DNA from 4 places in the Bradyrhizobium sp. SUTN9-2 genome. Region 3 is predicted to be linked to each of the others. Evidence: predicted binding sites of a transcription regulator. Region 3 holds the regulator's gene; each other region holds the start of a gene.
The links. Region 3 encodes LexA, which represses DNA repair genes until DNA is damaged. Its sites were predicted from a motif close to TGTTCNNNNTGTGTTCNG; they were not measured.

Region 1: XF30_RS37020 (DNA recombination protein RmuC) is a predicted target of LexA. The motif match lies at 2,596-2,613, and genes of this name have one in related genera.
Region 2: XF30_RS35835 (ribonuclease T2 family protein) is a predicted target of LexA. The motif match lies at 4,793-4,810, and genes of this name have one in related genera.
Region 4: XF30_RS05450 (helicase-related protein) is a predicted target of LexA. The motif match lies at 2,698-2,715, and genes of this name have one in related genera.

The regions. Positions count from the first base shown of each region.
Region 1 covers NZ_LAXE01000001.1:7,959,326-7,966,597, reverse strand. The annotation lists gene XF30_RS37030 (AmpG family muropeptide MFS transporter) at 1-735, opposite strand, end outside; partial or broken gene XF30_RS37025 (GIY-YIG nuclease family protein) at 931-1,232, opposite strand; gene XF30_RS37020 (DNA recombination protein RmuC) at 1,366-2,565, opposite strand; gene def (peptide deformylase) at 2,735-3,262, shown strand; gene fmt (methionyl-tRNA formyltransferase) at 3,399-4,322, shown strand; gene truA (tRNA pseudouridine(38-40) synthase TruA) at 4,461-5,198, shown strand; gene dapE (succinyl-diaminopimelate desuccinylase) at 5,372-6,538, opposite strand; gene XF30_RS36995 (DUF805 domain-containing protein) at 6,535-7,179, opposite strand.
Region 2 covers NZ_LAXE01000001.1:7,730,320-7,737,591, reverse strand. The annotation lists gene uvrC (excinuclease ABC subunit UvrC) at 1-1,632, opposite strand, end outside; gene XF30_RS35850 (outer membrane protein) at 1,883-2,506, shown strand; gene XF30_RS35845 (cold-shock protein) at 2,577-2,792, opposite strand; gene XF30_RS35840 (23S rRNA (adenine(2030)-N(6))-methyltransferase RlmJ) at 3,071-3,931, opposite strand; gene XF30_RS35835 (ribonuclease T2 family protein) at 4,055-4,747, opposite strand; gene XF30_RS35830 (hypothetical protein) at 4,863-5,324, opposite strand; gene XF30_RS35825 (hypothetical protein) at 5,508-5,807, shown strand; gene XF30_RS35820 (DUF3617 domain-containing protein) at 5,853-6,383, shown strand; gene XF30_RS35815 (ATP-binding protein) at 6,554-7,272, opposite strand, start outside.
Region 3 covers NZ_LAXE01000001.1:4,271,215-4,278,486, reverse strand. The annotation lists gene XF30_RS19895 (hypothetical protein) at 1-199, opposite strand, end outside; gene XF30_RS19890 (molybdopterin molybdotransferase MoeA) at 331-1,539, shown strand; gene lexA (transcriptional repressor LexA) at 1,716-2,417, shown strand; gene XF30_RS19880 (hypothetical protein) at 2,803-3,237, shown strand; gene XF30_RS19875 (GAF domain-containing protein) at 3,455-4,396, shown strand; gene XF30_RS19870 (ComEC/Rec2 family competence protein) at 4,403-6,682, opposite strand; gene XF30_RS19865 (nuclear transport factor 2 family protein) at 6,806-7,192, opposite strand; gene XF30_RS19860 (glutamine--tRNA ligase/YqeY domain fusion protein) at 7,210-7,272, opposite strand, start outside.
Region 4 covers NZ_LAXE01000001.1:1,165,716-1,172,987, forward strand. The annotation lists gene XF30_RS40035 (phospholipase effector Tle1 domain-containing protein) at 1-59, opposite strand, end outside; gene rpmB (50S ribosomal protein L28) at 572-880, opposite strand; gene XF30_RS05440 (DUF3108 domain-containing protein) at 1,488-2,291, shown strand; gene XF30_RS05450 (helicase-related protein) at 2,996-6,439, shown strand; gene XF30_RS05455 (RNA-binding S4 domain-containing protein) at 6,471-6,722, shown strand; gene fdxA (ferredoxin FdxA) at 6,855-7,193, shown strand.

The sequences.
Region 1 (7,272 bases), 3.7 Mb from region 3:
GAACACCCGCGTGAGCGCGCCCTCGTCCTGCGTGGCGGCCTCGGCGCGCGCGGATTGTGCGGGCTCGGTAGCGGCGAGCGCAGTCACCGTGCCGATCAGCACCAGAGCCGCCATCACCACATAGCCCCACATCCAGGCAGCGCCACGAGGAACGATCGCCTCGAAGCCGGTGACGATGAACAGGGCGCCTGCGGTCGATACCAACATGCCGATGCGATAGGCGGCGACATAGGCGGCCATGCCGGCGGCCTGCTCGCTTTCGGGCAGGCTCTCGACGCGGAAAGCATCGACCACGATGTCCTGCGTCGAGGACATCGTCGCGACCAGCAGCGCACCAAGCGCGACCAGCAGCGGCGAACGTGCCGGATCGGTCAGCGCCAACAGCAGAATCGCGCCGATCAGCAGCAGCTGCGAAAACACCAGCCACCCGCGGCGGCGTCCGAAGGCATGCGTGAAGAACGGCACATGCAGCGCATCGACCAGCGGCGCCCACAGGAATTTGAGCGTGTAGGGCGTTCCAACCAGCGCAAACAGCCCGATCGTTCCAAGATCAACCCCGGCCTCGGCCATCCACACCAGCAGCGTCGATCCCGACAGCGCCAGCGGTAGCCCCGAGGAGAAGCCGAGAAACAGCACGATCAGCACCCGCGGCTGCAGGTAAACGGCAAGGCTGTCGCGCCAGGAGGACGAGGCGGCAGAAGCCGCGGCAGGGGAGGTCGCGTCGGGTGCGGTCATGGGGGGCGTGTTAGCAGATTCTGGGGGAAAAGACCCTCGCGGTAGCTGGTGAGACGGGAGAGCTTCCAACACGCTCGGTGTCATCGTCCGCGAAGGCGGACGATCCAGTACTCCGCGGCGTCTCGGTTCAACCACACGGGCTGCGGAATACTGGATGCCCCGCCTTCGCGGGGCATGACATCGAGCATGACGCCATCATGATGGTCCGGCTATCCCAGGATAGAGGTCATCCCAGTTTGGGTTATGCTGCTCGATCAAGCGGACCTTCCAGGCCCTATTCCACTTCTTCAACCGCTTCTCCCGCTTGATCGCATTCTCGGGATGGTCGAACTGCTCGAAGTAGACAAGTCGGGCAACGTCGTACTTCTCCGTGAAGCTTTCGATGACCTTCAACCTGTGCTGCGCCACCGGCGGATGAGATCGTTCGCCACGCCGATATAGAGCGTGCCGCCAATTCGGCTGGCGAGAATGTACACGTCGTACTGGCGTGGATCCATCTTCGCCTTCCATTCCGCCGTCATCGTCCGCGAAGGCGGGCGATCCAGTAAACGCCGGCACGTCGGCTTAACAACGATCGTCACGGCGTACTGGATGCCCCGCCTTCGCGGGGCACGACAGTGTGCCCTAGTCTCACTCCCCCGCCTGGAGCTTGCGCGGAAACAGCTCTGCCGCTCCCGTCGCCACCAGGCGCGGCGCCTCCGGCGCATCGCTCTTGCTGAAATCGAGCTCCTCGATTCGCCCTGCGCGCTTTTCGATCTTGTCGGCGGAGATCAGCACCTGGCGGACGTCCTCGTTCACGTCGGCAAAATGCTTTTGCAGCTTGAGCACGCGGTCGCGCAGGCGCCCCAGATCGTCGCCGAGCTTGATCACCTCGGTGCGGATCTGGTCGGCGGCGTCGCGCATGCGCGCGTCTTTCATGATCTGCTGCATCACCTGGATCGCGAGCATCAGCAGCGACGGCGACACCAGCACGACGCGGGCGCGATAGGCCTTCTGGATCACGTCGTCGAAGCCGTCATGGATCTCGGCATAGACCGATTCCGACGGCACGAACATCAGCGCCATCTCCTGGGTCTCGCCGGTGACGAGGTATTTTTCCGCGATGTCGCTGACATGCTTCATCACGTCGCCGCGCAGCCGCTGCGTGGCAACGCGCCGCTCCTCGTCGGTGCGGGCGTCGTGCAGCGCCGTCATCGCCTCCAGCGGAAACTTCGCGTCGATGCAGAGCGGGCGCTGATCGGGCAGGAACACGACGCAGTCCGGCCGCTTGCCGGTCGAGAGCGTGAACTGGAACTCGTAGGAGCCCTTGGGCAGACCGTCCTGGACGATCGCCTCCATCCGCGCCTGGCCGAACGCGCCGCGCGACTGCTTGTTGGCGAGTACGTCGCGCAGGGTGGTCACCTGCGTGGTGAGGTCGGTGAGGTTCTTGTGCGCGTTGTCGATGATGCCGAGCCGTTCATGCAGCGCGCGCAGGCTCTCCATGGTGTTGCGGGTCGAATGTTCCATGGACTGGCCGACCCGATGCGTCACCGAATCAAGTCGCTCGTTGACGGCGCGCGCCATCTCGGCCTGGCGGCCGGCGAGCGCCTGGGTCATGGCGTCGACCCGCCCCGAGGCCTCGCTCTGGGCGTGCAGCACCTGGGCGAGCCGCTCCTCGAGCTCGTCGGCACGGATTGCGTTCGCCATGGCGAGTTCCGCGCCACGCCGCCCCGAGCGCGCGATCACAACCGCAATCACAACCAGCAGGATGAGGACGAGCGCACCGAAGCCGATCAGCGCATCGACGATGCGCACCGGCCAGTCGCCCAGCATGACAATGATCTCGTTCATGCCGCCTTGTAGCCGATTCGCTGCGCTCTCGCGAACGAAGAGGGAACATTCTGGGTTAACCGGGCCCTAATTTTCATGGTTAATGAAAGGTGAAGTTTTATGGTTAGCGAGGGGTTAAGGGGTTCCGGGCCGCATTGACCGCATCCGGCGCGCGGCTTAAATCGCGGCCATGGCCCTCAGAGAAATCATCATCCTGCCCGACAAGCAGCTGCGCCTGGTCTCCAAGCCGATCGAGAAGGTCACGGCGGAGATCCGCAAGCTTGCCGACGACATGTTCGAGACCATGTACGACGCGCCCGGCATCGGGCTGGCGGCGATCCAGGTTGCGCAGCCCTTGCGTCTGATCACGATGGACCTCGCCAAGCGCGACGAGAACGGCGAGACCAAGCCGCTGCCGCGCGTCTTCATCAACCCCGAGATCATCGCCTCGTCCGAGGAACTGTCGGTCTACGAGGAAGGCTGCCTGTCGATCCCGGAATATTATGAGGAGGTCGAGCGTCCCGCGAAGGTGCGCGTGCGCTTCACCGATCTCGACGGTAAGGTGCACGAGGAGGATGCCGAAGGCCTCTACGCCACCTGCATCCAGCACGAGATCGACCATCTCAACGGCGTGCTGTTCGTCGACTATCTGTCCAAGCTCAAGCGCGACCGCGTCATGAAGAAGTTCGAGAAAGCCGCCAAGCGCGCGGCGGAGTGATAATTCCTCCGCCGTCATGCCCGGGCTTGTCCCGGGCATCCACGTTCTTTGCCGCCGCGAGCAGGACGAACGTGGATGGCCGGGACAAGCCCGGCCATGACGAGTACCTTGCTCGTTTCAAGGATTGTCTCGTCAAATGCCCCTTCGCCTCATCTTCATGGGCACGCCCGATTTCTCCGTGCCGACGCTGCTCGAGCTGGTCGCGCATGGGCACGAGATCGCGGCGGTCTACACCCGCGCGCCCAAGCCGGGCGGCCGGCGCGGCCTGCAATTGCAGCCGACGCCGGTCGAGGAGGCCGCGCGAAAGCTCGGCATTCCCGTGCTGACGCCGAAGACGCTGAAGTCCGAGCAGGCGCTGGCGGAGTTCCGCGCGTTCGATGTCGACGCGGCCGTTGTCGTCGCCTACGGCATGATCCTGCCGCAGGCGATCCTCGATGCGCCAAAACTCGGCTGCTACAATCTGCATGCCTCGCTGTTGCCGCGCTGGCGCGGCGCTGCGCCGATCAACCGCGCCATCATGGCAGGTGACGCCGAGAGCGGCGTGATGGTGATGAAGATGGATGTCGGCCTCGATACCGGCGACGTCGCCATGGCCGAGCGCATCGCTATCACCGACGGCATGACCGCGCTCGACCTGCACGATCGCCTGTCCCGGTTGGGGGCCGACCTGATGGTGCGCGCGATGGCCGCGCTCGAACGCGGCGGGCTCCAGCTCAAGGCGCAGAGCGCGGACGGCGTCACCTACGCCGCCAAGATCGAGAAGGCCGAGGCGCGGATCGACTGGACAAAGCCGGCGCGCGCAGTGCTGCGCCACGTCCATGGCCTCTCGCCCTTCCCCGGCGCCTGGAGCGAGCTTGACGATGCCCGCGTCAAAATCCTGCGTTGCGAGTTGGCGCAAGGCGCCGGCGCGCCTGGCGAGGTGCTCGACGATCAGCTTATCGTCGCCTGCGGCGACGGCGCCATCCGCATCATCGAGCTGCAGCGCGAGGGCAAGGCCCGCATGCAGGCCGCGGACTTCCTGCGCGGCGTGCCGTTAAAGGCGGGATCCAAATTCACCTGACACTGTCATACCCCGCGAAGGCGGGGTATCCAGTACGCCGAGGCTTCTCGGTCAATCGGATAAGCTGCGGAGTACTGGGTTGCCCGCCCCAGTGCGCAACAGCGCACAAGGCGGGCAATGACGACGAAACTGGACACGATGCCCCGCTACAAGCTCACCATCGAATATGACGGCGCGCCGTTCTTCGGCTGGCAGGTGCAGGACACGCTGCCGTCGGTGCAGGGCGCGCTCGAGGCGGCCGTGAAGGCGATGACCGGGGCGGATCTGCGCGTGCACGGTGCCGGCCGCACCGATGCCGGCGTGCATGCGCGCGGCCAGGTCGCGCATGTCGACGTCGACAAGCAGTTTCCGCCGGGCCGTTTTCGCGACGGGCTCAACGCGCATCTGCGCCCGCATCCGATCGCGGTGCTCGAGGCCGAGATCGTGCCCGACGATTTCGAGGCGCGCTTCTCGGCGGTCAAGCGCCACTACCGCTATCGCATCGTCAACACTCGCGCCAATCTCGCGCTCGATGTCGGCCACGCCTGGCGCGTGCCGCGCAAGCTCGATGCCGACGCAATGCACGCGGCGGCGCAGCGCCTGCTCGGCAAGCACGATTTCACCACCTTTCGCGACACCGAGTGCCAGGCCAAATCGCCGGAGAAGACACTCGACCAGCTGGACGTGATCCGCGATGGCCGCGAGATCAACGTCATCACCTCGGCGCGCTCGTTCCTGCACAGCCAGGTGCGCTCGATGGTGGGATCCCTGGTCTGGGTCGGCGAGGGCCGCTGGACCGCCGACGATCTCTCCGCCGCACTCAAAGCCCGCAACCGCACCGCCTGCGGCATCGTCGCCCCGCCCGAGGGGCTGTATTTGATGAAGGTGGATTATTAGGCGAGCGGCGCAGAGAGCGGGCACGCTCTCGCCAAACCTCGGTGTCATGCCCCGGCTTGACCGGGGCATCCAGTACGCCGCGGCCTCTCGGCTCAATCACTGCCGTCTCTGGAATACTGGATCGCCCGGTCAAGCCGGGCGATGAGGGTCGTGTTTATGGAGGCAACACTGCCTCAAGCAAAATACCGCGCCAAAATCCCGCGATACACTTTCGTCAGCCTCTCCAGATCCGCCACCGGCACGCGCTCGTCGATCTGGTGCATGGTCTGCCCGACCAGGCCGAACTCGATCACGGGGCAATAGAAGGAGATGAATCGCGCATCCGACGTGCCGCCTGAGGTCGAGAGCTCGGGCTTGCGCCCCGTCACCTCCTCGATCGCGGAGACCGCGAGATCGGTGAACGGACCCGGCTTGGTCACGAACACGTTCGAGTTCGAGGGCTCCCAGACGATGCGGGCCTTGATGCGGTTGCCGCAGGCTTTGGCGAGACGCGTCTCCACCAATTCACGCAAGCTCGCCTGGGTGTGGTTGTCGTTGTAGCGGATGTTGAATCTTGCGCGGGCCTCGCCGGGGATGACGTTGAAGGCCTTGTTGCCGACGTCGACCGAGACGAATTCGAGATTGGACGCCTGGAATTGCGCGCTGCCATGGTCGAGCGGCTCGTCGGAGATCGCGACGATCAGCCGCGAGATATCAGGCACCGGATTGGAGGCGCGGTGCGGATAGGCGACGTGGCCCTGCACGCCGTCGACGACGAGCGTGCCGGATTGCGAGCCGCGCCGGCCGATCTTGATGGTGTCGCCGAGCGTCTCGACGTTGGAAGGCTCGCCGAGCACGCAATGGTCGAATTTCTCGCCGCGCTCGGCGACCCATTTCAGCAGCTTGATGGTGCCGTTGATCGAGACGTCTTCCTCGTCGCCGGTGATCAGGAACGAGATCGAGCCCTTTCCGTCGCTGCGCGGCTTGCCGCCGTTGGCGGCGAGATGCTCCAGCACCGCGGCGACCGAGCAGGCGATGCCGCCTTTCATGTCGACCGCGCCGCGGCCATGCAGCACGCCGTCCTTCACCTCTCCGGAGAACGCGCCGACGCTCCAGGCGCTCTCGTCGCCGGGCGGCACCACATCGGTGTGGCCTGCGAAGGTGATGTGCGGACCGTCGGTGCCGATCCGAGCGTAGAGATTGTCGACGTCGGCGGTGCCTTCCTCGCTGAAGGTCACGCGGTGACAGGTGAAACCGGCAGCGCCCAGGATTTTTTCGAGCACCCCGAGCGCGCCGGCATCGGCCGGAGTGACTGAAGGGCAACGGATCAGGTCGCGGGCGATCGAGAGGGCATCGGTCATGCGCCCCGCTTAACATGCATGCCGCCGGGTGGGCTAGCGCTGGGCGGAACAATTTCGATCTCGCGGCCCTGGTCCCAGCTCTTCGCAGGCGGCGAGGCGGGCGTGGACTCATACGCGATCCCGGCCAGCGGATCAGGCCCGAACCGGTTATCGCCGACAGTGCCGGGCACGCAGAGCATCTCGACGAGACCCCACAGCCACAGCATCGAAGCGGCGAGGTTGAAAAGAAGCATCACGCTGGTGTCGGGGAGCAGGTCCGAGAACTGGTTGAACAGGCCGGGCACGAGGAAAAACGGAACGAGCCACCAGCCGCTCCTGTCACGGTCGTGCAGCCGCTTGATCGCCGTTGCCAGATAGACCCACAGGAACAGCGACATGCCGAATGCCCTCAGGATCAGAGGCGCGCGGTCGGTAGACGCGAGTGAAGGGTGTTCCCGGGGATCGGCCAGCTTGAACAGATCGCCAAGGCCGAAATCGAGCTTGAGCGAGAGCTTCAACGATCCGTCGGCATTGGGCAGATGAATGATCTGACCGATCACCTCCAGCAAGCCTGCCAGCAGCGCAACGATCAGCAGCGCCTGCCACAGCAGGGCGCGATTGATGCGGCCGTCGAAGCGGAATAGGTACCAGATCCAGTCCATGCGAGTGGCTCCGGGCGGAATGGCCGCCCGGAAATTGGTCGCGATGGAGGGAGGGTGGGTTCGATCCTAGCAGCGAATGGTGAATGGTGAATG
Region 2 (7,272 bases), 3.5 Mb from region 3:
GATCACGAGGTCGGGCCATTGCGGGAAATCGTCGTCCTTGGCCTTGTTGCCTTCCTTGGCGGCATCCTCGGGCGGATTGATCAGGCGCTTGAAGCGGCGCTCCAGCACTTCGCGCATCATGGCGAAGTCGTCGCCGGGCGTGATCCCTTCCGACTTGATGTTGAACTTGCGGTACTGGTTCTTCACGAAGCCATCTGGGCCCGCGACGATCATGGCGCCGACCGCGTTGGTGCCCTGGATGTGGCTGTTGTCGTAGACCTCGATGCGCTTGGGCACGTGCGGCAGGCTCAGCGTCGCGGCCATGGCCTCGAGCAACCGGCTTTGCGTCGCGGTGTCCGCGAGCTTGCGGCCGAGCGCCTCGCGCGCATTGGTCAGCGCGTGGGTGACCAGCTCCTTCTTCTCGCCGCGCTTGGGCGCGGTGACCTCGACCTTGTGGCCAGCCTTGATCGATAGCGCGTTGGCGAGCAGCTCGCTCTCCTCGATATCGTGCGAGAGCAGGATGTTCCTCGGCGGCGGCTTGTCGTCGTAGAACTGCGCCAGGAAGGACCCCAGCACCTCCTCGGGCGTAAAGCTCTTCTCCGCGCGCGGAAAATAGGCGCGGTTGCCCCAGTTCTGTCCGGTGCGAAAGAAGAACACCTCGACGCAGGAGAAGCCGCCCTCCTGGTGGATGGCGAACACGTCGGCTTCCTCCACCGTGCGCGGATTGATGCCCTGCTGCGACTGGATCGCCGACAGCGCGGCGAGGCGATCGCGGTACAGTGCGGCGCGCTCGAATTCCAGCTCGTTCGAGGCCTTCTCCATCTCGCCGGCGAGCTCCTGCTTCACCGCATGGCTCTTGCCGGAGAGGAAATCGCTCGCCTCGCGCACCAGCGTCGAATAGCCGCCGAAATCGATCTCCCGGGTGCAGGGTCCGGCGCAGCGGCGGATCTGGTGGAGCAGGCAGGGCCGGGTGCGGCTCTCGAAGAAGGAATCGGTGCAGGAGCGGATCAAGAACGCGCGCTGCAGCGCCGTGATGGTGCGGTTGACCGCGCCGGCGGAGGCAAACGGGCCGAAATAGCGCCCGGGCCGGGTCTGCGCACCGCGATGTTTCAGGATCTGCGGCGCCCAATGGTCGCCGGTGATCAGGATGTAGGGGAACGACTTGTCGTCGCGAAGCTGCACGTTGAAGCGCGGCCGCAGCTGTTTGATCAGGTTGGCTTCCAGCAGCAGCGCCTCGGTCTCGGTCGTGGTCGAGACGATCTCCACCGTGACGGTGGCCGCGATCATGCGCAGGATGCGGGCCGGCAGCGGCGCACTCTGGCGCGCATAACTGGACAGGCGCTTTTTGACGTTCTTGGCCTTGCCGACATAGAGCACGTCGGCGTTCGCATTGAGCATACGATAGACGCCAGGCGAGGTCGGTGCGAGGCGGACCGCGCGCTCGATCGCCTCGTGACCGGTCGCGAGCGGGCCTTCGCCGACGGCGCCGCTCTCTTCCAGGATGTCCGGCAGCAGGGCATCGTCCTCGTCATCGCCCCCTGCCGCCGCGGGATCTACGTCCGGCCCGGCCAGCGGCTCGGGCGGCGTGTCGCTCGCAGCCGGCGGCGCCTTGCGCGCGCGGTCGTCCGGATTGTCGGGGGAATCGTGAACCATGGGACGAATTTAGGCGCTGGGGGGACTGATTTGAAGTTCCGGCCATGCGGCACGCACAGAGGATGGCGGGCAGCTCCCGGTAACGCTTCCTTAAGTCTGTTAAGCAGGCGGTAACCCGGCTTAACAGCCCTTTAACTTAAAACTCTCGATAAATCCTGCGCGAAAAGCTCTTGGTTCCGTAACCATGCGATTTTGCTCGCGCGGCGGCGCGGGCATCGCTCGGGTTGCGACAGTGGCGTTGGAGTGAGTGATGAAGAGGCTCGTTGTGGGCGCAGCCGCGTTGGTTGCAGCCGGCTGGACAGCTTCGGCAGAGGCCGCCGATCTCCAATACGGGCAGCGCGCGCCCTATACCGTCAATCAGCCGCTCAATGCCTATAGCTGGGCGGGTCCCTATCTCGGCGGCAATATCGGCTATGAATGGGGCTCGGTCGACAACAACCCCACCAAGCCGTCCGGCTTCGTCGCCGGTGTGCAGGCCGGCTACAATTTCCAGAACGGCCCGTGGGTGTTCGGCGTCGAGGGCGACATCCAGGCCGCCGGCGCCGACGACACGTTTGCGCCGTGGAAGTTCTCCAACCCGTGGTTCGGCACCCTGCGCGGCCGCGCCGGCTATGCGTTCAACAACGTGCTGTTCTACGGCACCGCCGGTCTCGCCTTCGGCGAGCTGCGCGCACAAACCTTCGGTTGGTCGGAGTCGCACACCAGTGCCGGCTGGACCATCGGCGCCGGTGCGGAAGTCGGCCTCGCGCCGAACTGGAGCGCCAAGCTCGAATATCTCTACATCGATCTGTCGACCAGCCAGTTCGCAATCACGGGCGTGTCAAACGGCTATAGCGCCAACGTTGTCCGCGCAGGCGTGAACTATCGCTTCTGACATCCAAAGAAGAAAATACCGGACCAGCCTCCCGGCCGCTCGCGGCCGGGATTTTTTTTCGCCAGGCTTGCTAGGAGAGGATCACCAGATTGACCGCCTTCGGTCCCTTCCCCTTCTTGTCCGGTTCGACTTCGAAAGTAATACGCTGTCCTTCGGCGAGGTCCTTCAGTCCCGCCCGCTCCACAGCGGTGATGTGAACGAAAACATCGCGACCGCCGTCGTCAGGCTTGATGAAGCCGTAGCCGCGCTCGCCGTTGAAGAACTTGACCGTTCCCGTCATGGCCATCGGGAAACTCCCCCTCATTGCTCCTCCGTCGCGACGCAGACTCACGTCGCGACATGACCGGGCCTTACGGAGCCCGGGAGCTGGCCATCCTTGGACGGACCTGATCGGTCCGGCGGGATCTTTCTTAGGGCCTTCACTCCGCCGCAACCATTCGCGGAAGCGGAACGTAAAGCCAGTCACGGAAATAGCATAATACGGTTCTTTGCAGATTGACTACCGGTCCTGCATATTTTTCCCAAGAATGCCGGAGTGTTACGGCTTGGCGTCAATGCTTGGCGCTAAGGCTTGGGCACCTCCAGCCGGAATCTGGCAGCACCGCCCTGGCCGAGCGGTATTTCCAGCTCCGGCAGAATGGTCTTGAGCTCGCCGTGCAGCGTGTAGGGCGGGTTGACGATCAGGAGACCGGTGGAGGTGAGGGCGGCGCTGTCGGCTTGCGGCGCGACGCTGAATTCGAGGCGCAGGCATTTTCCAGGCGGCTTTGCTGCAGCTGCGAGCCGCGCCACGGTTTGCGCCAGCGTGTCGGTGGCGCGCCGGTTCTTGGCGGGATACCAGATTACGTAGATACCGGTCGGCCATCTCGCGAACGCTGCCGAGAAGGCTTCGCCGAGCCGCTCGAACTCGTCCTTGGCCTCGAAGGGCGGATCGATCAGCACGAGGCCACGCCGCTCCTTCGGCGGCACGAAGGCCGGCAGCGCCACCCAGCCGTCGAGATCGACCACGCGGGCTTGCTCGTCGCGGCGCAGCGCATCGATCAGCGCTTTGCGGGCCTTCGGCTCGAGCTCGCAGGCGACGAGCCGGTCCTGCGGCCTGAGCAGGCCGCGCGCGATCAACGGCGAGCCCGGATAGGCCTTGAGCTCCCCCTTTGGGTTGAAGGCGCGGACGATGTCGAGATAGGGCTTCGTCAGCGCTGCGCTCTCGTTGGACAGGCGCGCCTGCAGCAGCCGCGCGATGCCGGTCAGCCATTCGCCGCCGCGGCGCGCCTCGTCGCTGTCGAGATCGTAGAGGCCGGCGCCGGCGTGGGTGTCGATGACGCGGAACGCTGCCGGCTTGTCCTGCAGATAAGTGAGGATGCGCGCCAGCACGATGTGCTTGATGACATCGGCGAAGCTGCCGGCGTGGAAGGCGTGGCGGTAGTTCATGGCGGAGAGGACTACGTTGTCTGGCGCGATCCTAACCCCTGTCATTGCGAGCGCAGCGAAGCAATCCAGAAATGCGTCCGCGGAGGCACTCTGGATTGCTTCGCTGCGCTCGCAATGACTGAGCTACCCGCCCCTGATCGGCGGCATCGTCACCTGGTCGCGGCGGCAGGCGCGGCGCTCGATCTCGTCGCAGGCGCGAAATTGCAGGTCCTTGCTGAGGCAGATGCGGACCTCGGACAGCCGTGTCCGGTTGCAGGTGACCGAGACGGCGGCATTGCTGAGACCCGGATTGGCCTTGATGAAGGCCTCCTCGACCTCCGCCGGCGCGACGGTCTTGGCCTGCGCCAGATCGAGATATTCGGGCGGGATCTTGATCGCAGCGCGCGCCTTGCGGATCATCTCGAAATAGCCGCGGCCCTCCAGCCCGGAGCAGGTGCCGTGCTTGTCCCATTCGTTGAAGATCAGGCCCGGCGCCGGCATCAAATCGAGCATCGAGGAGACGATGTTGCGGTTCAGCCGCGGCGCCGGGCGCTGGCAATACTCCGGAAAACCGTTCTCGTATTGCGGCCACAGCCCATGTACCACGAAGGCGTAGGGCCGTCCGCCGCATTGCATCTGGGACCGGCCGCCGCGTTCGGCTGCTTCCTCGCAGAACGAGGGCGACCACGACAGCGCCAGCACATAGAAATCGAACTCGCCCGGGGCGTTCTGCCGCTTGTCCTGTGCCTTCGCACCGCCGGCGAGGCTAGCCAACCCCGCAGCAAGAGTGAGCGAGATCATCAAACGGGACAACGAACGCAATCTGGAGTAAAACATGGCGACGCCCCTCAACTAGACTGTGCACACAGCCTAGCAGGCGATGGGAACATTTCAAGAACAAAATTGGAGCTGTCGTCGGCCGGCTGATCAGCCCAGCCAGCCGCTGCTGGAATCAGGGCTTGGCGGCGCGGCACGCCGGATTGTAGGCCCAGTTGCGGTCGACGCCGACGACGCACCATTCGACACCGTTGCCGTAGGAGGCAAAGCCGCCATCCTCGATGATCGAGAAATGCACCTTGCGCGGCTTGCCGTCATTGAGCATGGCCTCGCCGGTGCAATAGCGGCGCGGAATGTTGTCGGACTGCCAGGGCCGGAACGCGGTTTCGCGAACGGCGGAGAAGCCGGTGATCTGCAACGAAGAATTCCAGAACTTGGATTCCTTTTCGGCGAATTCGTGCACGATCCTCGGCAGAGCCCAGTCGCAAGGGGCGACGGCGCCGTCATAGCGCGGCCCGCTCAGCCAGAAATTCAGCTCCAGCGGATTGGCGGCCCTGGCCTCGCCGAGTGACAATGCTCCGAACATGAGGCCGAGCACGGCGGCGAAACGGAGCGATTTCTCGAAGGGGGCGCGCATGATCAATCCGGGCAGCTAAGGTCTTGCGAAGGCCGGACGGTGCCGCGAAGGTTGGAGGAGGTCAAGTGCAGCGCGGCAACACTTCGCAAGGACTTGACCAAGTGTCGCGGCCAACAGGGGTTCGGTTCTTTTCACGTGCGTCGCGGCACCGTAAACTGGCGCCAGCCAATTGGAGTGACGGGAATGCGAATCATTGCGGCCGCGGGCCTTCTTGCCAGCCTGGTTGTCTCAGGCATGATGGCGAGCCAGTCGGCGCGCGCCGATTACGTGCCGCCGTTCAAGGGCAACGACACCGGCGGCATCATCGCCTATTCGATGGCGACCCGGGTCGATGCGCGCCAGGTCGCGGTCGATCATTGCGCCCGCTACGGCAAGGTGGCGAAATTCCTGGCCGTGCAGGGCTATGAGGGCGGCTACATCTCGTTCTCCTGCCGCTGGGTGCCCTATGGCGCCGCCGACCGGCCGATCCGCACACTGTACTGAGGCGCTGTCGTAGCGCCGCACTTCTCTCAGCCGGGAGCTTCCCTCATGACGCGCAAACTCGCTTTGCTCGGCTCGACGCTTTGCCTCGCATTGTCGGCAGGCAGTGCCGGCGCCGACGAACTGCCCCTGCGCAAGGCCGGTCTTTGGGAGATGAAGCTGGTCACATCAGGCTCGCCCGTGCCCGAGATGACCATGCAGCACTGCACCGACGAGACCGTCGACAAGGAGATGAGCAACAACGTCTCCCCGATGGCCAAGCAGATCTGCGCCAAGCAGGAGATCAAGAAGACCGCGACCGGCTATGTCAGCGATTCCGAGTGCAGCGTCGCCGGCGTCAGCACGACCTCGCATGCCGAGATCACCGGAGACTTCAACTCGGCCTACACGGTGAAGACCACTTCGCACGCAAAAGGCGGCGTTGCCGGTGCGGCGGGGCGCGACAGCACCACGACGCTGCAAGCCAAGTGGCTCGGGGCCTGCAAGCCGGATCAGAAGCCCGGTGACATCGTCATGCCCGGCGGCTTCAAGATGAACACGCGCGACATGGACAAGCTGAAGGCGCTGCTGCCGAAGTAGGTGTACTCTTTCCCTCTCCCCTTGTGGGAGAGGGTGGATCGCCGCAAAGCGGCGAGACGGGTGAGGGGTTTCTCTCCGCGAATTCAATGAGGCTTGGACGCGCGGAGAGATACCCCTCATCCGGCGCTTCGCGCCACCTTCTCCCGCAAGGGGAGAAGGGAAGACCCCACCTACACCGGTATCCGCACGCTCGCCCTCAATCCTCCCATCGGGCTGTCACCGAGCGTGATGTCACCGCCATGGGAGCGGGCGATGTCGCGGGCGATCGCGAGCCCCAGGCCGGTGCCGCCTTCGTCCTGGTTGCGGGCGTTGTCCAGCCGCAGGAACGGCTTGAACACCTCTTCGCGCAAGTGCGCGGGAATGCCCGGGCCGTCGTCATCGACGGTGACGGTCAAATAACGGTGATCGCGCTGGCCGGTGATGGCGATGTTCTTGCCGTAGCGCGCCGCGTTGGTGACGAGGTTGGCGAGGCAGCGCTTGAACGAGGCCGGCTTCACCGTCACCACGGGCAGGCCGTTGAAGGCGACGGTCGCGGTATGGCCGTGACGTTCGGCATCGCTGCGCAGCTCCTCGAGTGCCTGCGCCATGTCGGTCGGCTGCGACTGTTCGCCGGAATCGCCGCGGGCAAACGCGAGGTAATCCTCCAGCATCATCGACATCTCGTCGACGTCCTTGCGCATGCCCTCGAGCTCGGGACTGTCGCCGATCAGTGCCAGCTCGAGCTTGAAGCGGGTCAGGATGGTGCGCAGATCGTGGCTGACGCCGGCGAGCATCGCGGTGCGCTGCTCCATCGTGCGCTCGATGCGCGATTTCATCTCCAGGAAGGCGACGGCCGCGCGCCGCACCTCGCGCGCGCCGCGGGGGCGGAAATTCGGGGCCTCGCGGCCCT
Region 3 (7,272 bases):
CGATCTCGGCGTCAGACGCAAATTGCCGGAGGTTCGCCTGCGTGAGCCCCTCGAGGACCGCCGCAAGATGACCGGGATCGACTTCCTCAGCCTCCTCTCCGGCGTCGCTCAACGCCAACATGGCGCGTGCAATCTCGTCCTGGCTATCCGCAGGAAGCCGCCGCACGGCCTTCAGCGCCTTTTCGAGCAGTTCTGTCATTGGCAGAAGATAAGCCGGGTCGAGACCAAAAGGAAGTGTGATTCCTGGCTGGCAAGGGAGGCCTTTTGCTTCAGCTCCTCCGCTCGGCTAGAACTTGCCGACCCAGTCCTGATTTGTTGCGGAGTTCGCCCGTGGCCCTGATGCCGGTTTCTGACGCGCTTGCTGCGGTGTTGGCCGGCGTCGAGCCGCTGGCTGAACAGATGGTTTGCCTCGACGAGGCCTACCATCGTGTGCTCGCCCGCGATGTCGCGGCGCGGCGCACGCAGCCGCCGGAGGCGATGTCGGCGATGGACGGCTATGCCGTGCGCACGGCCGACGCGGCATACGATTCGAGGTTGACCGTCGTCGGCGAGGTCGCGGCGGGCCGGCCGTTCGCGGGAAGCGTCGGCCCCGGCGAAGCCGTGCGGATCTTCACCGGCGGCGTCGTTCCCGACGGCGCCGATGCCGTCGTGATCCAGGAGGACACGGCTGCCGACGGCAAACATGTCACGATCAAGGAAGCCGCCATTTTCGGCCGGCACATCCGCCCTGCAGGCGTCGACTTCCGCGAAGGCGACGTGCTGCTGCGCAAGGGAATCCGCCTCACCGAGCGCGATCTCGCCCTCGCCGCCGGAATGAATCATCCGCATCTCGCCATCATCCGCCGCCCGAGGGTTGCCGTTCTCGCCACCGGCGACGAGCTCGTGATGCCGGGCACCACGCCTGGTCGCGGCCAGATCGTCTATTCCAACGGCTATGCCCTGCATGCGCTCGCCCGCAGCGAGGGCGCCGAGACCATCGACCTCGGAATTGCCGCCGATACGCTGGAGGCGACGTCCGCCGGCATCCGCCGCGCGCGCGAGAGCGGCGCCGACATCCTGATCACGACCGGCGGTGCCTCGGTGGGCGACCACGACCTGGTCCAGCAGGCGCTCAAGGGCGAAGGCATCGCGATGGCGTTCTGGAAGATCGCGATCCGGCCGGGCAAGCCGATGATGCACGGTCGGATAGGCGCGATGCGCGTGATTGGCCTGCCCGGCAATCCCGTGTCGTCCTACGTGTGCGCCTTCCTGTTCATGGTCCCCTTGATTCGCGCCCTGTCGGGCCGTTCAGCGATTCATCATCGGCGCGAGCGCGCCGTGCTGGGCCGCGATCTCGCCGCCAACGACCAGCGCGAGGACTATCTGCGTGCGCGGCTGGAGGAGCGCGACGACGGCACGCGCGTCGCCCTTCCGGTCAGCCATCAGGACTCCTCCCTTCTTGCGAATCTCGCTGCGGCACAGGTACTTCTGTTGCGCGCACCGTTCGCGCCGAAGGCCGAGGCCGGCACGCCTTGCGAGGTGCTCCGGCTGCCCGTCTGAGCCGCCCAGCCACACGCATTCCGCGAGCTTGGCCGCGTTCACCATAAATTAAGCAGTTGCGGAACACATATCGAACATATAGTGTCCGTTCATGATTTGTTTCGAGGATGTAGCGGCTTAGTGCCGGCTTCATCGTGTCGGAATCGAACGACATCAACCGGGGGACTTTGGTCGAGATGTTGACGCGCAAACAATACGAGCTTCTGCGGTTCATCAGCGAACGTCTGAAGGAAAGCGGCGTGCCGCCGTCCTTCGACGAGATGAAGGATGCGCTCGACCTGCGCTCGAAGTCAGGCATTCATCGCCTGATCACTGCGCTCGAGGAGCGCGGCTTCATTCGCCGCCTGCCCAACCGCGCCCGTGCCATCGAGGTGATCAAGCTGCCCGAGCTGCAGGCCGCCGCCGGCAATCGCCGCGGCTTCACCCCGAGCGTGATCGAGGGCAACCTCGGCAAGGTGCGCGCGAGCTCCAGCCCGCCCGCCGACGAGGGCGAGCGCCCGGTCGCGGTGCCCGTGATGGGCCGCATCGCAGCAGGCACGCCGATCGAGGCGCTGCAGACCCGCAGCCACACCATCAGCGTACCGCCGGACATGCTCGGCTCGGGCGAACACTACGCGCTCGAAGTGCGCGGCGATTCGATGGTCGAGGCCGGCATCCTCGACGGCGACATGGCGCTGATCCAGCGCAACGAGACCGCAAATACCGGCGACATCGTGGTGGCATTGATCGACGACGAGGAGGCCACGCTCAAGCGCTTCCGCCGCCGCGGCGCCTCGATCGCGCTCGAGCCCGCCAATGCCGCCTACGAGGTCCGCATTCTTCCGCCGAACCGCGTGAAGATCCAGGGCAAGCTGATCGGGCTTTACCGGAAGTACTGATACGGGAAACATCAAGCGCCGCGCGCGTTTCGATCGGCATCGGCGATCCAGGATCGGAGCGGATACTTGTCCGCTCCGGCTGGACGGTTTCTCTGGTTCTGCGCCGGCTGTCCGGTCCATCTTCCCGCGCGACATTCCCCCGCGCAGGCGCGCAGCCATTTCTGCTTCGCCGGTAGAGTTGTGCCGGCAGTGCTGATAGCTCCGGCCGAATGCAAGGACGCGAGGTTTGTTCCTATCGAATCCGGGAAAGATAATGTGATCGCGCGCTGCGGACGCGAGCCGCAGATTTGCCCATAACCGAGCAGAGCGTTGTATGCTTCCACTCTGATAGAGGCCTGCGCCTCGAAAGAGACGCGGGTCGCTATCCCAGCATGAGGAGCACCCGATGTGTGACTACAGCCTGCATGCCGTCGCGACGCGCCCCGCCGAAGTCGGCGAGACGATCGTCACGACAACCTTCCGCGGCACCTCGACGCGCGGTTTCGCTTCCGAAGCCGATCCCTCCGTCGCGGTCTGTCTGCTGCCGGGGACGGAGCTCGCTTTCGCCGACAACGTCCGCTACGACAACCGCTGGATCTGGACGCGCACCGTGAACTCTCGCGTCGGCAAGTTCGGCAAGATCGACCCGCACATTCCCGATCGCCATCATGACGCGATCGAATTCCCCGACGGCAAATACGTGCTGGTGACGCAGCTCGTCGAAGGCCAGCGCGCGACCGTGCTGCAATTGCCGGTGACGCAGCCAGCCCCCGAGCGCGAGCACAAGCCGCAGATCGTCGCCGACACGCGGCCCACGATCACGCGCCTGCCGATCGGCTGACGCCCTTCGGCCGACAGGCCGAGCCCGGGATTGAAATTGCCGTCGCCGGCCGAGGCCGGCGAGCCCGGTAAGTTTGTGTTTCAGGACATTCGATCGGCGAGCCCACCGCCGCGCCTCGTCGTCGCACGAAGTTTGGGCCGTGCTGCCCGCATTTTGAACGTCCGCTCCGCAGCCAAATGACCGATGCTGTCGTGGTTTGAGGCGGCGGACACGCTCGATGAAGACCTTCATTCGCGTCGTTGAACTTTGGGTACCCGACCGGACGCGCATGCGGCTGGAATTCGGCGGCGGCCTCTACGACGATGGGCTGTCCGCGTTCAAAGCCGTCAGCGAAGAGCTGCACTTCGGATATGACGAGGGACTTCCCGGCAAGGCCTGGACCTGTGGCCACCCCGTCATCCTCACGAAATTCGCCAACTCCTATTTCAAGCGGACCGATCAGGCCGCTGCGGCCGGCCTCACCTGCGGCGTGGCGGTGCCGGTGTTCGCGGGCGAATTCCTGCAAGCCGTGCTGGTGCTGTTCTGTGGCGACGACGAGGCGCACGTCGGCGCGATCGAACTCTGGCACAACGATCCTGATCTCTCGCATGAGATGGGGCTCGTCGATGGCTATTACGGCACCGCGGACATGTTCGAATTCAACTCCCGCCACACCAGATTTCCACGCGGCTTCGGCCTGCCCGGACGCACCTGGAAGGCGGGCCTGCCGCTGATCATCAAGGACTTGCACGACGCCAAGAGTTTCCTGCGCTGGGAGGACGCCGCCAAGGTCGGGATCAATCTCGGCGTCGGCGTGCCCTACCGAACCGGTACCGACCAGACCTGGGTTCTGACATTCCTCTCCGCGCAGGCAACGCCGATTGCACGACGCTTCGAGATCTGGGTCCCGAACGAGGACCGTTCGGCGCTGGTCTTTCGCGCCGGCGATTGCAGCGCGCAGACCGACCTCGCCGCACGCTATGCGGCGCAGTCCATCGCCAGGGGCGAAGGCAGCATCGGCGGCGCCTGGGCCGCCGGCATGCCCGCGCTCAACGACGATCTCACCTCTGACGGCTCGATCGCCGGCTCCGAAGCCTGCGCAGCCGGGCTGAGCCGAATGGTGGCCCTGCCGGTTATCGGCAACGGAAGGCTTGACGCCGTGCTGGCCTGGTATTTGTGATCCGCGTCAATCGTCGGCCTGCAAGTCGGCCTCCGATGGCGTTGCGTCCCGGTTGCGGGGCACGGCCGCCTTCGGCACGAGGCTGCCGTCGAAATCTCCCTCGCCGGCGCCGGCCGGCAGCCAGGGACGGCTTGCTCCCCTCGTCCTCACCGCCTGCACCGAAAAGCCCTCGCCGCGTCTCGTCAGAGCCAGTGCGCCCTGACTGGCAAGACGCGCCCGATCGACCACCATCGCCGCGCAATCGGGTGGCGCAGGCCGCGCCGTCACCACCAGCGCGGCGCGGCTGCAATCATCGGCCAGCGCGTCGATACGCGTCGCCAACGCGATCAGTCGTCCGTCCGCGAGCGGCGCCACGCAGCCGGACTCGTCACACGACACCCCGCTCGCCAACGAGGCGTTGCCGGCATCGCGCGGATCGGCATCGGCAGCCAACCACTCCTTCAGCAGGAAGCTGTCCTTGCTGGCGCGGATCACCTGCAAGCGCCCATCCCCGCCCCGGACGGCGACGCTCGCGCCATCCCCGGCAATCAGGATATCGGGCTGCCGCACCGACAGTCCCCAGAGGATCGCTGCCAGCAGCACCAGGGCGCCGGACCAGCGCAAGGGCGTGCGCAACAGGCCCATCACGATGAGCCCGAGGCTCGCTGCGATCAGCGGCGCGATCCCGAAGGCGGGAATGCGGCCGACGGCGCCCGGCAGGGCCACCACCCAGCGCGCGACCAGGACCATCCACTCGATGCCGATCCCCATCAACCACCAGAACACGCCGTCGAGCCCGAAGGGCGCCGCGAGCAGCCCCAACAGCCCGGCCGGCATCACCAGCGCCGAGACCACCGGCATGGCGCCGAGATTGGCGAGCACGCCGTATGGGGTCACGCGATGGAAGTGGAAGGCGGCGTACGGCGTGGTCGCGAGCCCCGCGATCAGCGAGGCCAGGAACAGCATCGCGATCTCGCGGCCGCCCCACAACGCGATCCGCGCCGTCGCGGAATGATCGGGCGAGGCGAGCAGGTTCGGCATGCCGATCTGCACCAGCGCCACCAGCCCGAGCGTTGCCGCAAACGACATCTGGAAGCTTGGATGCACCAACGCCTCCGGCGCGACCGCAAGCACGATCAGCGCGGCAACCGCCAGCGTGCGGAAGGTGATGGCGCGGCGGTCGACCATCACTGCGATCAGCACCACCGCCGTCATGAAGAACGATCTTTGCGTCGCAACCTCCGCGCCCGACAGCAACAGGTAGAACGCGGCCGCGACCAGCGCCGCGGCGGCCGACCATTTCTTGATGGCAGAGCCGGCCGCCAGCCCCGGGATCAAGGCCAGCAGCGCGCGCACCGCGAAGAAGACGACGCCGGCGACGACCGCCATGTGATAGCCGGAGATCGACAGCACATGGCCGAGTCCCGAGACGAACATGGCATCGTTCACGGGCGCGGTGATCGCATCGCGCCGCCCCGTGAGCAGCGCCGTCGCAATCGCGCGGTTGTCGCCTTCGAGCGTTGCGCGGATGCGCGCGTCGATCGCGTCGCGCAGGCCCTGCATGAAGGCGGCATAGCGCAGCCGCAGGCCGCCGCCATCCGGCGGTGTGGACGCCGTGATCGCGCCCATCACGAAGCCGGAGGCGCCGATGCCCTGGAAGAACATGTCGCGCGAGAAATCATAGCTGCCGGGGCGCACCGGCGAGATCGGCGGGAGCAGCCGCGCCTTCAGCTGCACGAAGCTGCCAACCTCAGGCGCCGTGCCCTTGCGCACCGAGAGGCGGACGCGCTCGAGCTTGACGTCGCTGCGCTGCGCCTCCATCGCGCTGACGCGCAGCACGAAGCGATCGGTGCGCTCGCGGATGTCGCGCGCTTCCACGAAGCCCGACAGCGACACCGAATAGAGCGGTTTTGCCAAAACGGTGTGCGCGATACGCGCGGTCTTCCAGGTCGCCACGGCAAAACCAGCCGCGACCGCCGCGAGCATGATGGCGGGCGCAAACAGCCGGCTCCGCCGGAGCAGCACCGCGCCGAGCATCAGCGCGATGGCTGTGGCGGCAACCACCAACAGCACCGGCTCATGATCGGCGGCGAAATAAAGCGCAATGCCGCCGCCGAAGGCGACCGGCACCCACGGCAACAGCCGGCCAGGCCCGGCCTCGCCCCGAGCCCATTGGCGCAGCGTCTCGATGATCGCCGGCCAGATGCCGAGGCCCGCTGGCGCCAAGCCGCCGGCCGGGGCGGCGCGGCCGACCGGCCACGTCCCGGCAACTCCCTGGGACCGTCCTGGCCGGCCCGGCTCCGCCATTCCCCTGCACCTTACGATACGCGACGGCTGCGGAGGCTACCGGACCGTGCGGCTGCACGAATAGCGGTACGGATCGGGAACAGGCGAAGAGCGCCCTACTTTTCTCCGGGCTGGCGCCCGTTGCTAGATCAGCGGCGCCTGCGACGAGGCGTGGTGATTGACGATCTTCCAGCCGCCGTCCTCGCGGATGATGACCCAGCTCATCTTGACGACGAGATCATCCCGCTCGCCCGCGAGATCGAACGTGATGGTCGCGGCCATGTTGATCAGATCAGGGCCGGCCTGCGCGGCGTGCACGTCGGAGAAGGTCGCGCTCGGCCTCCCCCAGCGCGGCAGGCCGTTGAAATAGTCGGCGACGCCATCTCGGCCGCGATAGAGCTTCGGATTGGAGCCGAAGAAGAACGCGTTCCTCGCATAGAGCGAGGACAGCGCGGCCGCATCGAGCGCCGCGAAGCCGGCGCACCATTTCGCGATGATGGCGGAAACGATGGCGTCGGCCTCGCTGCTCATGTCCTGCTCAGCCCTTCTCAACCCTTGGCGACTTCCTTCGCGAACGTGTCGCGCAGACCGATCGTGCGCGAGAACACCGG
Region 4 (7,272 bases), 3.1 Mb from region 3:
TAGAGCTTCAGGACGTTGGAGATGTTCTCCGAGATCTCGTTGCCGGTGCCGTCCAACAGATGGACGAGGTTGTTCGGTGAGGGGGCGCGGTCGGTGTCGCGCGCGTGCTCTACGGGGCGTGCCGGCGGATGCTACCGGAGCGAGTATGGCGGAGAACCAAGGCCATCGGATGAAGGGGCATCCCGAGAGGAGGGAAATGGTGTGCTGGGGTGCAGCGCGGCAAAAGTGGCGTCGAGTGCGACCACAGGTTGCGCGAATCGAAAACTTTGGGCAAGTTAGATTTATATTTTGACAAGGGCGTAGGCGTATCTAAAAGGCGGTCGATTGATTCTCAACTTTCCGACGGAATTCGTCTTGAAATTGCTCACGAGTGGTGAGGCGGCGACTCAAATTTGGAGCAACTAAAAGATGCTTAGATGAGTCGCCGCACGCAAGTACACTTTCGTCGGTACGCAGGCGCCGCCCACAAAACAAAAACGGCCGGATCTTCCGATCCGGCCGCTACTCAAACTCTACTGGCTAAGCTTACGCCACGCGACGCCACTTAGCCCCCGCCCAATTCCAAAAAATCTCAGCTCGCCTGCTTCGCAGGCTGGGTGTCGCCGACCTTCTTCTGGATGGCGCGCTTCAGCTCGACCGCGCGCGGGGAGAGCGCCTCGGTGCTGGCCTTGAGCAGGTAGGCATCGAGGCCGCCATTGTGGTCGACGCTCTTGATCGCGTTGGTGGAGACGCGCAGGCGCACGTTGCGGCCCAGGGCTTCCGAGATGAACGTCACGTTGACGAGGTTCGGCAGGAAGCGGCGCTTGGTCTTGATGTTGGAGTGGCTGACCTTGTGGCCGACGAGGGGGCCCTTGGCCGTCAGTTCGCAGCGGCGAGACATGGCATAAATCCTTTAGTTCGAACCCCCAACGAGTGCGGCCGCCATTTCGGCGCCACGGGGGCAAATTCTTTCGTCCTTGCAGGGAGCGGGCGGACGTATAGGGGGGAAGGGGCCTTGCGTCAAGGCGACGGGCCGTTTTTGGCCCGTCGTCCCGGGGCGGGCAGAGCCCGAACCCGGGATCTCGTGCCCCATCCTCGGTGTCATCGCCCGCGAAGGCGGGCGATCCAGTACTCCGCGGCGGCGCGGCTGACCAGAGGCACTGCGGCGTACTGGATGCCCCGCCTTCGCGGGGCATGACAGCTGAGGGTGGGGAGAGCTCGGAACGCCCCCCGTTACCTTCCGATCACCAAAACGGCAATGATTGTCGCCCTTACCATCACATAAAGGGCGTATTCGCCCTCGAAGAGTCCGGTGGAGTTCCCGGGGCTGCATGCCCCGACACATTGTTTGTCGCCGGTTTTGGCTTAAGTAACAGCATATCGCGCTCTGATTGGATTGTTTCGTGCCGACAACGCTTCATTTCGCGCAAGTCCTGCGCTCAGCCTGTCTGTGTCGGGGCGTCCGCTTGGACGTCCCCTTGGCCGGCCGGCTGATGGCGCTTTGTGGCCTGGCGGCGGTGCTGGGCCTGGCGTCCGGCGCAGCGCCCGCGGCGGCGCAAGGTAAGCTCGAGGCGCAATATGAGGCGACGCTGGCGGGCATTCCCGTCGGCAAGGGCGCTTGGAACATCGATATCCAGGACGACGTGTTCTCGGCGGCGGCCGCCGGCGGCACCACCGGGCTTTTGAAGTCGTTCACGGGCGGGTCCGGCACCGGCGCCAGCCAGGGGCGCGTCGTTGGCGGCGCGCTGGTTGCGACCGGCTACCAGGCCTCCACCACCACCCAGAAGAAGACCGAAGAGATCCGCATCACCCTCGACAAGGGCAATGTGAAGGATTTCGCCATTTTGCCGGAGCCACCGGTCGATCCTGATCGTATCGTCGTCACCGAGGCGCACCGCCGCGGTGTCTGGGACCCCATGACGGCCTCGCTGCTGCGCGTGCCCGGCACCGGTGATCCCGTTTCGCAGGACGCCTGCCACAGCTCCGCGCCGGTGTTCGACGGCCGCATGCGCTACGAGCTCAAGCTCGATTTCAAGCGCATGGAGACCGTGAAGGCGGAGAAGGGCTACAAGGGCCCGGTCGTGGTCTGCGCGATCTATTTCGTGCCGATCGCCGGCTACATCCCCGACCGCCCGGTGATCAAATACCTCGCCGCCCAGCGCAACATGGAGATCGCGTTCGCCCCGATCGCCGGCACGCGCATCCTGGTCCCGTTCTGGCTGAAAGTGCCGACGCCCCTGGGGCCGGCCATGCTGGAAGCCACCAGCTTCATCACGTCGCCCCAGCCGCCAAGGGTCGCGAAGACGCAGTAGGCAAGGAGGCCGCACCGCTCTCTCCGCCGTCATTCCGGGGCGCGCCCCTTGGCGCGAACCCGGAATCCATCAGGCCGCAGAGACGGTTGCGCGATGGATTCAGGGCTCGCGACTGCGTCGCGCCCTGGAATGACGAGCGTTCGGCGTAGGCTAAGCAAAATCAATCACTTACCTACTGTGCATGGGGTTGTTTTCGCACTCTTTGTTTGGCCAGCCCGCCTGCTCAGGGAATCCATTTGACTCCTCCCCGATTCTGATTCGACTCGACACCATCCCCAGCTTTAACCACCCCGGTCGCTTGTGCGCTCCCGCAAAACTCCATCTAGTGCGCAACCAAGACGAGTCCCGCGACATGTTGCGTGAACGGAACGGGACTCACAGGGGAGTCAGCGATTCGGCCGCGATTCGTTCTAGAGTCGTTCCGAAGCTTAAAGCGAACGGGAAAAGCGTCGCAAAGTGAGACAGTTGCGCGGGATTTGGGGCGGGCGTTTTCACGCCCGCGGTGTGCCCCTCACCCTGAGGAGGCCGCGCAAGCGGCCGTCTCGAAGGGCGAGGGGCTTGGCTCGCCCAGCAGCACCAGCCGGGCCTTCATCCTTCGAGACGCGCTGACGCGCTCCTCAGGATGAGGAACGAAGAGCCAGCCCCCTCACCGCCCCATCCAGCACTGACATTCGCCCAAATCGCCATTACCTAATCCGATAGACATGGCTTTTTCCTCCTCCCCCTTCGCTTCCGAGCGCGCACCCGGCGCGGGCGTCACTGCGGTGCTCGGTCCGACCAACACCGGCAAGACCCATCTCGCCATCGAGCGGATGCTGGCGCATCCCTCGGGCATGATCGGCCTGCCGCTGCGCCTGCTCGCGCGCGAGGTCTACAACAAGATCGCCGCTCGATCCGGCGAGGCCAGCGTCGCGCTCGTCACCGGCGAGGAGAAGATCAAGCCTAGGAATCCGCGCTATTGGGTCTCGACCGTCGAGGCGATGCCGCGCGATATCGACGTCTCCTTCCTCGCCGTCGACGAGGTCCAGATCGCCGCCGATCTCGAGCGCGGCCACGTCTTCACCGATCGAATCCTCAACCGCCGCGGCCGCGACGAGACGCTGCTCTTGGGCGCCGCCACCATGCGCCCGATCATCGAGCGCCTGTTGCCAGGCGTGTCCATGATCACGCGGCCCAGATTGTCGCAGCTCGAATTCGCCGGCGATCGCAAGATCACGCGCCAGCCGCGCCGCACCGCCATCGTCGCGTTCTCGGCCGATGAAGTTTACGCGATTGCCGAGCTGATCCGCCGCCAGCATGGCGGCGCCGCCGTGGTGCTGGGCTCGCTGTCGCCGCGCACACGAAACGCGCAAGTCGCGATGTTCCAGAACGGCGACGTCGATTATCTCGTCGCCACCGACGCCGTCGGCATGGGCCTCAATCTCGACGTCGATCACGTCGCCTTCGCCTCCGACCGCAAGTTCGACGGCTACCAGTTCCGCCGCCTGACACCGTCCGAATTCGCGCAGATCGCAGGCCGCGCCGGCCGCGCCACCCGCAACGGCACCTTCGGCACCACGGGCCGCTGCGCGCCGTTCGAGCCCGACCTCGTCAACGCGCTGCAGAACCACACCTTCGATGCCGTGAAGGTGCTGCAATGGCGTAATTCGAAGCTCGATTTCTCCTCGCTCGGCGCGCTCCAGGTCTCGCTGAACCTCGCCCCCGGCCACGAGACGCTGACGCGCGCGCCGATCGCCGAGGACATGCGCGTGCTCGATCACGCCGCCCGCGACGGCGAGGTGCGCGATATCGCGCAGGGCAAGGCTGCCGTGGAGCGGCTCTGGGAAGCCTGCCAGGTCCCGGACTACAGAAAGCTGTCGCCGGCCGCCCATGCCGAGCTGGTGACGACGCTGTACGGCTTCCTGATGCGCAAGGGCTGCATTCCCGATGCCTGGTTCGAGTCCCAGGTCACCCAGGCCGACCGCATCGACGGCGACATCGACACGCTCTCGGCCCGAATCGCCCAGATCCGCACCTGGACCTTCGTCGCCAACCGCCCGGACTGGCTGAAAGACCCGGAACGCTGGCAGGGGATCGCGCGGGAGGTCGAAAATAAATTATCGGATGCGCTCCATGAACGCTTGACTGAGCGTTTCGTTGATCGCCGGACCAGTGTATTGATGCGCCGCCTGCGGGAGAACACGAGCTTGAATACTGAAATCGGCAAGACCGGCGAAGTCATCGTCGAAGGCCATGTCATCGGCCGCCTCGATGGCTTCACCTTTGCACCGGATGCGGCGGAAGCCGGCTCCGATGCGAAAGCCTTGCAGGCTGCAGCGCAAGCGGTGCTCGCCGGCGAGATCAACGCGCGCGCCGAAAAGCTGGGCAATGCGCCGGACGATCAGTTCGTGCTCACCTCCGAAGGCATCATCCGCTGGACCGGCGATGCCGTGGCGCGCCTTGCTGCCGCAGACGAGGCGCTGCATCCGCGCATCCGCATCATCTCGGACGAGCGCCTGACCGGCGCGCCTCGCGACAAGGTGCAGGCGCGGCTCGAGCTCTGGCTCAAGACGCACATCGAAAAGCTGCTCGGGCCGATGTTCGAGCTGTCGAAGGCCGAGGACGTCACCGGCATTGCCCGCGGCATCGCCTATCAGCTGGTCGAGGCGCTCGGCGTGCTTGAGCGTCCGAAGATCGCCAGCGAGCTGAAGGATCTCGACCAGTCCTCGCGCGCCGTGTTGCGCAAATACGGCGTCCGCTTCGGCGCCTATCACATCTATTTCCCCGGCCTGCTCAAGCCCGCCGCGCGTGCGCTCGCCGCGCTGCTCTGGGCGCTGAAGCAGGACAATGTCGATCTCTCCGCGCTCTCGGGCGCGCAGCATCTGGCCTCCTCGGGGCGTACCTCGTTCCCGGTCGACAAGGCGCTGCCGCGCGATGCCTATCGCGTGCTCGGCTACAAGCAGGCCGGCGAGCGCGCGGTGCGCGTCGACATTCTGGAGCGCCTCGCCGACCTGATCCGCCCGGCGCTGGCTTGGCGCGAGAATTCGCCGGGCGAGAAGCCCGCCGGCGCGTTCGACGGCCGCAGCTTCGTGGTGACGCAGGCGATGACCTCGCTGACCGGATCTGCCGGCGAGGATTTCGCCTCCGTGCTGCGCGCGCTCGGCTATCGCATGGAGAAGCGCCCGCCGCTGCCGCCGAAGCCTGTGGTCGCCGAGCAGGTCGTGACCGAGCAGATCGTCACTGAGACCGTCGCGGCCGAGACGCCGCCCGCTGAAGGCAGCGCGGAGACCTCGACCGAGACTGCGGCTGAAGCCGTTGCCGGCCTGCCGGCTGAGGCCCCGGCCGCTGAGGCTACGGCCGAATCCGTCACCGTCGAAGACGCGCCCGGCATGGAGCCGCACGACGAGCCCGCTCCTGCGGCGGCTCACGAGGAGCCAGCGCTGGAAGCGTCTCCGGAAGCGCCCGTCACGCCCGAGGACGCCCCCGGAATCGCGCCGCCCGCAGAAGAGGCTGCGACGCCCGCCGAGGCTGCCGGCCTCGAAGCGGCTGCCGCCGAGACCGCCGCGACGGAAGCTGCTGCATCCCCCGATGCTGCCGCGCCTGAGGCAACAGTCGCACCGGCCGAGCCCGAGCTGGTCGAGGTCTGGCGCCCTGCCGGTCGTCACGAGGATCGCAAGCCGCGCCACGAGCGCCATCGCCATCAGCGCCACAACAACCAGCGTCCGCGGCCCGGCGCTGAGGCTGGCGCTGCACCCGATGCTGCGAGCGCCGCGCCCGGCGAAGCCGCCGACGGCGCGAAGCCGGGCCATCGTCACGGCGGCGGCCATCGCCGCGATGGCGGACGCGACTTCCGCAAGCCGCGTGAAGGCGGCGAGGGCGGTGAGCGCCGCGACGACCGCAATCGCAGCTTCCAGGGCAAGGGGGACCGCGACAAGGATCGCGATCGCAACCGCGACAACAAGAAGTTCGGCGGAGATCGCGACAAGGGCCGCGACAATCGCGGCCGCGACCGCGACAAGGGCCGCGACCGCCGTGATCGCGAGTCGGGTCCCTCGCTGCGTCCCTACGCCTCGAGCGCGAACCCGCGCGAGCGCGATCGTCCGATCGATCCGAACTCGCCCTTCGCCAAGCTCGCCGCGCTGAAAGAGCAGCTGGGGCGGAAGGAGTAATCCCACGACGACGACGACCGAGCGGCAGCGTATCGACAAATGGCTGTGGCACGCGCGGGTGGTGAAGGCGCGCACCTCCGCGGCCGAGCTCGTCGTCACCGGCCATGTCCGCGTCAACGGCGTGCGCGAGACGTCGCCGGGCCATGCGATCAAGCTTGGCGACGTCCTCACCATCGCGCTCGATCGCACCGTGCGCGTGCTGAAGGTCACCGCCTTCAACGAGCGCCGTGGCGATGCCGCCTCGGCTCGCGTGCTCTACGAGGAGCTCGGGACGCGCAATTAATTGCGCTTTGCATTCATTTCTTGATCGATCAAACACACAAAGCCGTCATGATCGGGCCTTCCCGACCTTGCGGCGCCCGGCCATCCGCGCTAGGCAAGCCGCGACTTCTAAAAGAGCTTTTCGGAGCGTTGGATGACTTACGTCGTCACTGAAAACTGCATCAAGTGCAAGTACACCGACTGCGTCGAGGTCTGCCCGGTCGATTGCTTCTACGAGGGCGACAACATGCTCGTCATCCATCCCGACGAGTGCATCGATTGCGGCGTGTGCGAGCCGGAATGCCCCGCCGACGCCATCAAGCCGGACACGGAACCGGGCCTCGAAAAGTGGCTCCAGGTCAACGCCGACTACGCCAAGAGCTGGCCGAACATCACCCAGAAGAAAGAATCACCTGCCGACGCCAAGGAATTCGACGGCATGGAAGGCAAGTTCGAGAAATATTTTTCTCCGAACCCCGGCTCTGGGGACTAATTCGCGTCCAAACTTAACCCTAATAGCGGCGCTGCCGCCGAAAACCAGCCCTGAAGACCCCTAAATCATTGATTTTTGC